Linked DNA regions of Alloalcanivorax dieselolei B5. The protein of the gene in region 2 interacts with the protein of the main gene of each other region in a pairwise test. Links are inferred from orthologs where the notes say so. Each region holds a gene or a part of one and is shown on either strand. Other genes may lie near its edges.

Region 1 (4,151 bases), 1.9 Mb from region 2 along the record:
CGCACCGGCGTGCCCCATGCGCTTGCCCGGAGGCGCGGTGACACCGGCGATGTAGCTGACCACCGGCTTGGTCACGTGCTCCTTGATGTAGGCAGCGGCTTCATCTTCCGCGGTACCGCCGATCTCACCCACCATGACGATGGCTTCGGTCTGCGGATCGTTCTGGAACATTTCCAGCGCATCGATGAAGGTGGTGCCCGGAATCGGATCACCACCAATACCGATACAGGTGGACTGACCGTAACCCAGCTTGGTGGTCTGGTTGACCGCTTCGTAGGTCAGGGTACCGGAACGGGAGACGATGCCCACTTTACCCGGCTTGTGAATGTGACCGGGCATGATACCGATCTTGCACTCGCCCGGAGTGATCACGCCGGGGCAGTTCGGGCCGATCAGACGCACACCGCCCTTGCGGGTGATGTATTCCTTCACGTACAGCATATCGAGAGCCGGAATGCCCTCGGTGATGCAGACGATCAGCTCGATACCCGCGTCGGCCGCTTCCAGAATGGAGTCCTTGCAGAACGGTGCCGGTACGTAGATCACGGAGGCGGTGGCGCCGGTTTCCTTGACCGCGTCGGCCACGGTGTTGAAGACCGGCAGGCCCAGATGGGTCTGACCGCCCTTGCCCGGAGTCACGCCGCCGACCATCTGGGTACCGTACTCGATCGCCTGCTCGGAGTGGAAGGTGCCCTGACTGCCGGTGAAACCCTGGCAGATCACTTTGGTGTTCTTGTCGATCAATACGCTCATTTGGCACCTCCCGCCGCTTTCACCACCTGCTCGGCGGCGTCATCAAAACTCTTGGCGGCGATGATGTTCATGCCGCTGTCGGCCAGCTTCTGCGCACCCAGCTCGGCGTTGTTGCCTTCCAGACGCACCACCACCGGCACCTCGACGCCCACTTCTTCCACGGCACCAATGATGCCTTCGGCGATCAGGTCACAACGGACGATACCGCCGAAGATGTTCACCAGAACCGCTTGTACCTGGTCGTCGGAGAGGATGATCTTGAACGCTTCGGTGACACGCTCTTTGGTGGCACCGCCGCCCACATCCAGGAAGTTGGCGGGCTGGCCGCCTTTGAGTTTGACCAGATCCATGGTGCCCATGGCCAGACCGGCGCCGTTCACCATGCAGCCGATGTTGCCTTCCAGGGCCACGTAGTTGAGTTCCCACTCGGCGGCGCGACGCTCACGCTCGTCTTCCTGGGAAGGATCTTCCAGCGCCTTGATGTCCGGGTGGCGGAACAGCGCGCTGCCGTCCACGTTGATCTTGGCGTCCAGGCAGTGCAGATCACCCTGCTCGGTGACCACCAGCGGGTTGACCTCGATCAGCGCCAGGTCCTTGTCGTCGAACAGTTTGGCCAGGCCGGTGAAGATCTTGGCGAACTGGTTGACCTGCTTGCCTTCCAGACCCAGCTGGAACGCGATTTGACGGGCCTGATACGGCTGCGCGCCGACCAGCGGATCCACTTCCGCCTTGAGGATTTTCTCGGGGGTTTCCTCGGCGACTTTCTCGATTTCCACGCCGCCCTCGGTGGACGCCATGAACACCACCCGGCGGGTGGCGCGATCCAGTACCGCGCTCAGGTACAGTTCCCGGGCGATGTCGGTGCAGGTTTCCACCAGAATTTTGGAAACCGGCTGACCGTGCTCGTCGGTCTGGAAGGTGACCAGACGCTGGCCCAGCCATTTTTTGGCGAATTCAGCCGCTTCTTCCGCGCTGTCCACCAATTTCACACCACCGGCCTTACCACGGCCGCCGGCGTGTACCTGGGCCTTGACGACCCATTTGTCACCACCAATTTCCTTCGTTTTGGCGGCTACCTCTTCGGGGGTGTCGCAGGCGAAGCCTTTGGAAACCGGCAGGCCGTAATCAGCAAACAGCTGTTTCGACTGATACTCGTGGAGGTTCATGCCATTAATTCCGTCGTTGATGAAAGATCAAAAGGCGGGACGGCGTGGCACGCCAACAACCGACCAAGTTCCGCGTTTGCGCCGACGGCTCCCGCGGGAGCGCGGCGGTGCAAACACACTAAGTCCGGTATCGGCCAGCGCGGCACGCCGGGGCCCGACTCTTATTTCTTGCGGCGCCGTTGCGCCACGTGGATGGCCTTGTAATCCGTGGCCAGAGCCGCCTCGTGCACGGTCTCGGACAGGCTCGGGTGACCGAACACCATCAATTGCAGGTCCTCGATGCTGGCGCCGAATTCCAGGGAAATAACGCCCTGTTGCACCAGTTCGGAAGCCTGGGGACCAAGCACGTGCATGCCCAGAACGCGGTCGCTTTTCTCGTCCACCACGAACTTCACCATACCGGCGGATTCACCGGCGGCCAGAGCACGCCCATTGGCGGCGAAGGGAACTGCCCCGGTTTTGTAGGGCTCCCCGGATTCCTTCACTTCTTCCTCGGTTTTACCTACCCACGCCACTTCCGGGTGGGTATAAATCACCCCGGGGACGGCGTCGTAGTTGACCTGGGTATGCTCACCCGCGATCACCTCCGCCACCATGACCCCTTCTTCAATGGCCTTGTGGGCCAGGGCCGGACCGCGCACCAGATCACCGATGGCGTACACACCGGGGACGTCGGTACGGCACTGGTTATCCACGTAAATGAAGTTACGCTCATCCAGGGTCACACCGGCGTCCTGGCTGAGCAGGCCTTCGGTATAGGGGCGGCGGCCAACGGCCACAATCAAACGATCGAAAGTTTCTTCGTGTTCGCCGTCACCATCGGTATAGGTAACGCGAACGGAATTTTTGTTTTTCTTACTGCCAGTGACCCGGGCACCGAGGTGAATGTCCAGGCCCTGCTTGGTGAACTGCTTCATCGCTTCCTTGGCGATTTGCTGATCCACCGCCGGCAGGAAGGTGTCCACGGCTTCCAGCACGGTCACCTGGCTGCCCAGGCGCGCCCACACGCTGCCCAGTTCCAGGCCGATCACGCCGGCGCCGATCACGCCCAGTTTCTTGGGCACGCTGGTGAATTCCAAAGCACCGGTGGAGTCGACGATGATCTGCTGGTCCACTTCCGCCACCGGGATATCGATCGGTACGGAACCGGCGGCCAGGACCACGTTTTCCGCTTCCAGGGTCTGCTCGTCGCCTTCCAGCGGCTTGAACACCACCTGCTTGTTGGCTTTGAGCTGGCCGGTACCTTGCAGCCAATCCACTTTGTTGGCCTTGAACAACTGGGCGACACCGCCGGTCAGTTGCAGCACGACCTTGTCCTTGCGCTGCAGCATGGTGTCCAGATCCAGGTTCAGTTTGCCAACCCCGATACCGTGATCGGCGAAGGCTTCCTCGGCTTCATGGTATTTCCAGGAAGAGTCCAGCAGCGCCTTGGAGGGGATACATCCCACGTTCAGGCAGGTGCCGCCGAGAGCCGGGTCGCCCTGCTTGTTGATGCGCTTCTCGATGCAGGCGGTCTTGTAACCCAATTGCGCGGCGCGAATCGCGGCGACATAGCCACCAGGCCCGCCACCGATGACGATGACATCGTATTTCTCTGACATAACCAGTCCCTATATGCGTCGGGGCCACCGGCGCGGGGCGCGGGGCCCCGGGCCGGCGCCGGGAATCAGATGTCCAGCAGCAGCCGTGCCGGATCCTCGATGAAGTTCTTCACGGCGACCAGGAATTGCACCGCTTCCTTGCCGTCGATGATCCGGTGGTCATAGGACAACGCCAGATACATCATCGGCAGAATCTTCACTTCGCCATCCACCGCCATCGGTCTTTCCTGGATCTTGTGCATACCCAGGATGGCGGTTTGCGGCGGGTTGAGGATCGGCGTGGACAGCAGCGAGCCGAAGACACCGCCGTTGGAGATGGTGAAGGTACCGCCGGTCATGTCCTCGATGGACAGCTTGCCGTCCCGGGCCTTGGTACCGAACTCGATGATCTGGGATTCGATTTCGGCCAGCCCTTTCTGGTCGGCGTCGCGCATTACCGGCACCACCAGACCACGATCGGAAGACACCGCCATGCCCACGTCGTAGTAACCGTGGTAGACGATGTCGTCACCGTCGATGGACGCATTCACCGCCGGGAAGCGTTTCAGCGCTTCCACGCAGGCGCGGGTGAAGAAGCTCATGAAGCCCAGGCGCACGCCGTGGGACTTCTCGAACTCGCTTTGATAGTGCT
Region 2 (5,052 bases):
TGATGATCACTTCCAACGCGGAACCCGGTTCCTGCCAGCCCGGGTAGTAGTAGTACTTGACCACCTTGTACAAACCGAAGGCCAGGTCATTATAGGGGCCGACCCAATCCGCGGCATCCAGCGCACCGGTCTGCAGGGAGGTGAACACCTCGCCGCCGGGCATTTGCACCGGAATCGCCCCCAGGCGCTTGATCACCTCGCCGGCCAGGCCGGGCATGCGGATCTTGAGCCCCTTGAGATCGTCGACAGAATTGATTTCCTTGTTGAACCAGCCGGCCATCTGCGTGCCGCTGTTACCGCAGGCCAGCGGCTGCAGGTTGAACGGCTCGTACAGTTCCTCCCACAGCTCCTGGCCACCGCCGAAGTTGAGCCAGCCGTTCATCTCCCAGGCGGTCAGACCAAAAGGAATGGTGGTAAAAAAGGGCATGGCCGAATGCTTGCCCTTCCAGTAATAAGGCGTGGAGTGCCCCATCTGGGCACTGCCGGAACGGACCGCGTCAAACACTTCGGTGGCGGGCACCAGCTCGCCGGCACCGTGCACCTTGATGGTCAAGCGGCCACCGGACATGGCATTGACGCGCTCGGCAAAGCGGTTGGCACCGGTACCCAGGCCGGGGTAATTCTTCGGCCAGGTGGTGACCAGATCCCATTTCAGCGCTTCGGCTTTCTTCTCGCCGACGGCACTGTTGTCACTGGCCGCGGGTTTTTCATCCTGGCCACAGCCCGCCAAGGCGGCGGCGCCCAGCCCCAGGCCCAGGCCCAGGGCGGAAACGAATTTGCGACGATCCATTGGTAAGTCTCTCCCCTTCGGGTTGTTGTAAGTATGTGCCCGGAACGACCGGGCACGGGTCTTATCTCTTTTTACGGAACGGCTGTCCATGGGACTTTTATCTACCCTGGCGCAGCACGTCTCCCTCTACAGCACGTCCCTCTACAAAACGTCCTTCTACAGCACGTCCAGGCGGGCATACTGGCTGACCAGCCATTTGGTCCCCACGCCATCGAAGTTGATTTGCAGGCGGGCATTGGGCCCCTGCCCTTCGAAGTGCAATACCGTACCTTCTCCGAATTTGGGATGTACCACCCGCGCGCCCAGACCGATGCCGTTGGCCTCCTCCTGACGCACCGTGCCGCGGCGGCCCACCGGGCGGCTCACCGCCGCCCGCACCCGCACTTCCTCCACCAGCTCACCGGGAATCTCACGCAGGAAGCGGCTGGGCGGATTGAGCGTCTCGTTGCCGAACAGGCGCCGGCTCTCGGCGTAGGTCAGATACAGCTCACGCATGGCCCGGGTCAGCCCCACATAACAGAGCCGCCGTTCCTCGGCCAACCGGCCAGGCTCCTCCGAGGACATCTGATGGGGAAACAGCCCTTCTTCCAGGCCGGTGATGAACACCACCGGGAACTCCAACCCCTTGGCGGAGTGCAGGGTCATCATCTGCACCGCGTCCTCGAACGCCTCCGCCTGGCCGTCTCCGGCCTCCAGGGCGGCGTGGTCGAGGAAGGCGGTGAGCGGGTCCAGATCGGACTCCTCGTCGCCCTCTCCGAACTGGCGCGTGGCGGAGACCAGCTCCTGCAGGTTTTCCACCCGCTGCTGGCCTTTGTCCCCTTTTTCCTGACCGTGGAAGTCCAGCAGGCCGCTGGCGGCGATCACGTGTTCCGTGGTCTCGGCCAGATCCAGCGCCTCGGTCTGTGCCGCCAGTTGATCCACCAGTTGCAGGAACGCCAGCAGCGCGTTGCTGGCCCGGGGGCTGAGCAGGCGTTCGTTGACGATGGCCACCGCCGCGTCCCAGAGCGGGATACCGCGCAGGCGGGCCTGCTCGCGTACCGCCTCCAGAGTCTTATTGCCAATGCCCCGGGTCGGGGTGTTCACCACCCGCTCGAAGGCGGCGTCCGCCTGGCGGTTGTTGAGTAACCGCAGATAAGCCAGGGCGTTACGGATTTCAGCCCGCTCGAAGAAGCGCTGGCCGCCGTAAATACGGTAAGGAATGCCGGCCTGCAGGAACGCCTCCTCCAATACCCGGGACTGCGCATTGGAACGGTACAGCACCGCCATATCATCGCGATTGGTACCCTGCTGCATCAGGCTTTCCACTTTGCCGGCGATGAAACGGGCTTCGTCCACCTCGTTGAAACCGGCATAGAGGCGAATCGGGTCTCCCTTGCCGCCCTCGGTCCACAGCTGCTTGCCAAGCCGGTCCGGGTTGTTGTCGATCACCGCGTTGGCCGCTTCCAGAATGGTGCTGGTGGAGCGGTAGTTCTGTTCCAGACGGATCACCCGGGTGTCCGGGAAATCACGGCTGAAGCGATGAATATTCTCGATCTTGGCGCCGCGCCAGCCGTAGATGGACTGGTCGTCGTCGCCAACGATGGTGACCGCGTTATGCTCATCGGCCAGCAATCGCAGCCAGGCGTATTGGATGGAGTTGGTGTCCTGGAATTCATCCACCAGGATATGGCGGAAGCGGCGCTGGTAGTGGCCGCGCAGGTCATCATTGTCGCGAAACAGTTCCAGCACCCGCAGCAGCATTTCATTGAAGTCCACCAGGCCGGCGCGCTCGCAGGCTTCCTCATAGGCCAGGTAGATCTTCTGCATGGTCGCCGCGAACAGATCGCCACCGCTGACATCCATGTGCGCCGCGCGCAGCCCTTCGTCCTTCTGGCCGTTAATGAACCAGGTGGCCTGACGCGCCGGCCAGCGCTGCTCATCCAGCCCCAACTCACGGATCACCCGTTTGACCAGCCGCTGCTGGTCATCGGCGTCGATGATCTCGAAGCTCTGGGGCAGGCGCGCTTCCTGCCAGTGCGAGCGCAGCAGGCGGTGAGCGATGCCGTGGAAGGTGCCCACCCACATGCCACCGGCGGGCATGGCCAGCAGTTGTTCGATGCGGCCGCGCATTTCCGCCGCCGCTTTATTGGTGAAGGTGACCGCGAGAATGCCGAAAGGCGAAGCCTGTTCGGTGGCGATCTGCCAGGCGATGCGGTGCACCAGCACGCGGGTCTTACCGGAGCCGGCGCCGGCCAACACCAGCAAATGGCGGTCTTCCGCGGCGACCGCGTCGCGTTGGGCCGGGTTGAGGCCGTCAAGAAGTGTGGTTACGTCATCCATGGGCCCGGAGTTTATCAGAACCAGCGAAAGCCGGCGCTGGCTTTGCAGCAATCGACGCATCCGTGACCAATCGCACGCGCGGTGCTCCTTCCGTGGTTTCCTTTCCCGCACCGGCGTGGGTAAACTGCAAAACAAAAAGGCCGTCCACGAGCCTGGAACCCGAGTCCGTGTCTACGTCATCTCAGCAACATATGGATCATTCCCGCCATGCGGTGATGCGTGCCCAATGCCGCCACCTGAGCGCCGGCTTACGTGGCATGAGCATGCTGGAAGCGGCCACCGTGCTGGTCACCCTGGCGGCCTATTGGGCCACGCCGGTGTCCCTGCTATTGCTGCTGGGATGGGCGGCGCTGACGCTGACCTTCATAGCGGCGCGCATCCTGTGGCTGCAATCCTGGGACCTGGAAGACGATACCGATCACCGTCAACAGCGCCGTTACATCTCGCTGTTCGTGCTGATTTCCGGTCTGTTACTGGGGCTCGGCGGTCTGCTGCTGAACCTGCAATCCGCCACGCCGGACGAATCCCTGTTCTATGCGCAGCTGACCCTGGGCTGCCTGGGCATCGGCCTGGGCATCGTGGCACTGGCCGCCTACAGCAGCCACCTGTTCACCGTGGTGAGCTATCAGGCGCTGCTGCTGACGCCCGCCTTTACTCAATTGCTGCTGACACAACCGGACAACCCCGCTCTGGCCACCACTCTGCTCGCCATCGCCGGCTTTCTGTTTCTCACCGCCCGTTACATCAACAGCACCTCTCACCGTGCCCTGGATCTGCAGATCAGCAACACCGCCCTGATCGATTACCTGGACCGGGCGCGCGCCAACGCCGAGGCGCTGAACGAAAAGCTGGCCGAGGAGATTTGTGAACGGAAAGAGGCACGGCGGCGTCTGCAGGAGGCCAACGACCGGCTCGAATCCATGGTCAGCGAACGTACCCGGGCGCTGGAAGTGGCCAACCGGGAACTCACCGCCACCGGCGAGCGCCTGGAGCTGGCGCTGGAGGCCAGCAATATCGGTCTGTGGGACTGGAACCTGAACACCGGCTCCAACTACCACACCAATTTCGACCGGCTGCTCGGCTACGAGAACGAATACTTCGGCAATTTCTTCGGTGATCTCAAGCAGCTGGTGCACCCGGACGACTTTCCCACCATCCGCCGCGGCATGGTCGCCCACTTCAAGGGCGAGACCGACCGCTATCACGCCATTTACCGGTTGCGCCACAAGCAAGGGCACTGGTGCTGGCTGGAGGACGACGGCCGCGTGGTGGAGTGGGACGACAACGGCCGTGCCATCCGCATGATCGGCACTCGCCGGGACATCACCTCTCAACGCGAGGCCCAGGAACAGCAACGCCTGGCCGCCACCGTCTTCGAGAACGCGCCGGAGGGCATCTTCATCCTCGACCGGCAATTCCGCTTCCTCGCCGCCAACGCCCGCTTCGAGCAGATCACCGGCTATCGCGAGGAAGAAATGAACGGTAAGAGCATCGCCGACAGCGAACATGCCCGCCGTCACCGCAATCTCTACCACACCATCCGCGTGGGGCTGCGCCGCAACGGCTTCTGGGAGGGGGAAATCACCGGCCGCCGGCGCAATGGCGAAATCTTTCCCGAGTGGGTGCAGATCAGCAGTGTGCTCGACGAACGCCAGCGGGTAATCCGCTATGTCGGCATGATTTCCGATCTGACCTCGCGCAAGGAAGCGGAGGAGCGGGTCCGCTTCCTCTCCAATTACGACCGCCTTACCGGCCTGCCCAATCGCACTCTGTTCCGCGAGCGGCTGCACAAGGCACTCACCCTGGGGCGCCTCAATCGTTCCCGGGTGGCGTTGCTGATGATCGATCTGGACCGCTTCAAGCCGATCAACGAATCGCTCGGCCACGAAATCGGTGATCGTCTGCTGAAACTGGCCGCCGACCGCATCTCCCAGTGCGGCCCC

Evidence for each region. The genes of interacting proteins can lie anywhere in the genome.
Region 1: the proteins of uvrD (region 2) and lpdA interact in binary tests that used the Escherichia coli proteins (3 or more experiments, as listed by UniProt). The link is inferred for Alloalcanivorax dieselolei B5 from one-to-one orthologs.

Annotation. Positions count from the first base shown.
Region 1 is NC_018691.1:2,975,268-2,979,418, forward strand. Bases 1,301-4,151 are described here. They hold lpdA (dihydrolipoyl dehydrogenase), read right to left. Parts: upstream 3,521-4,151; coding sequence 2,081-3,520; downstream 1,301-2,080. Other genes in these bases: sucC (ADP-forming succinate--CoA ligase subunit beta), read right to left, coding at 1,301-1,919; odhB (2-oxoglutarate dehydrogenase complex dihydrolipoyllysine-residue succinyltransferase), read right to left, coding at 3,586-4,151. Outside these bases: sucD (succinate--CoA ligase subunit alpha), read right to left, coding at 1-753; more of sucC, read right to left, coding at 750-1,300. UniProt on the Escherichia coli protein: Lipoamide dehydrogenase is a component of the glycine cleavage system as well as of the alpha-ketoacid dehydrogenase complexes.
Region 2 is NC_018691.1:4,834,890-4,839,941, forward strand. What follows is about bases 529-3,481. They hold uvrD (DNA helicase II), read right to left. Parts: upstream 3,110-3,481; coding sequence 947-3,109; downstream 529-946. Other genes in these bases: B5T_RS21725 (TRAP transporter substrate-binding protein), read right to left, coding at 529-790; B5T_RS21735 (sensor domain-containing protein), read left to right, coding at 3,277-3,481. Outside these bases: more of B5T_RS21725, read right to left, coding at 1-528; more of B5T_RS21735, read left to right, coding at 3,482-5,052. UniProt on the Escherichia coli protein: A helicase with DNA-dependent ATPase activity. Unwinds DNA duplexes with 3'-5' polarity. Translocates on single-stranded DNA with 3'-5' polarity. Initiates unwinding more efficiently from a nicked substrate than double-stranded DNA.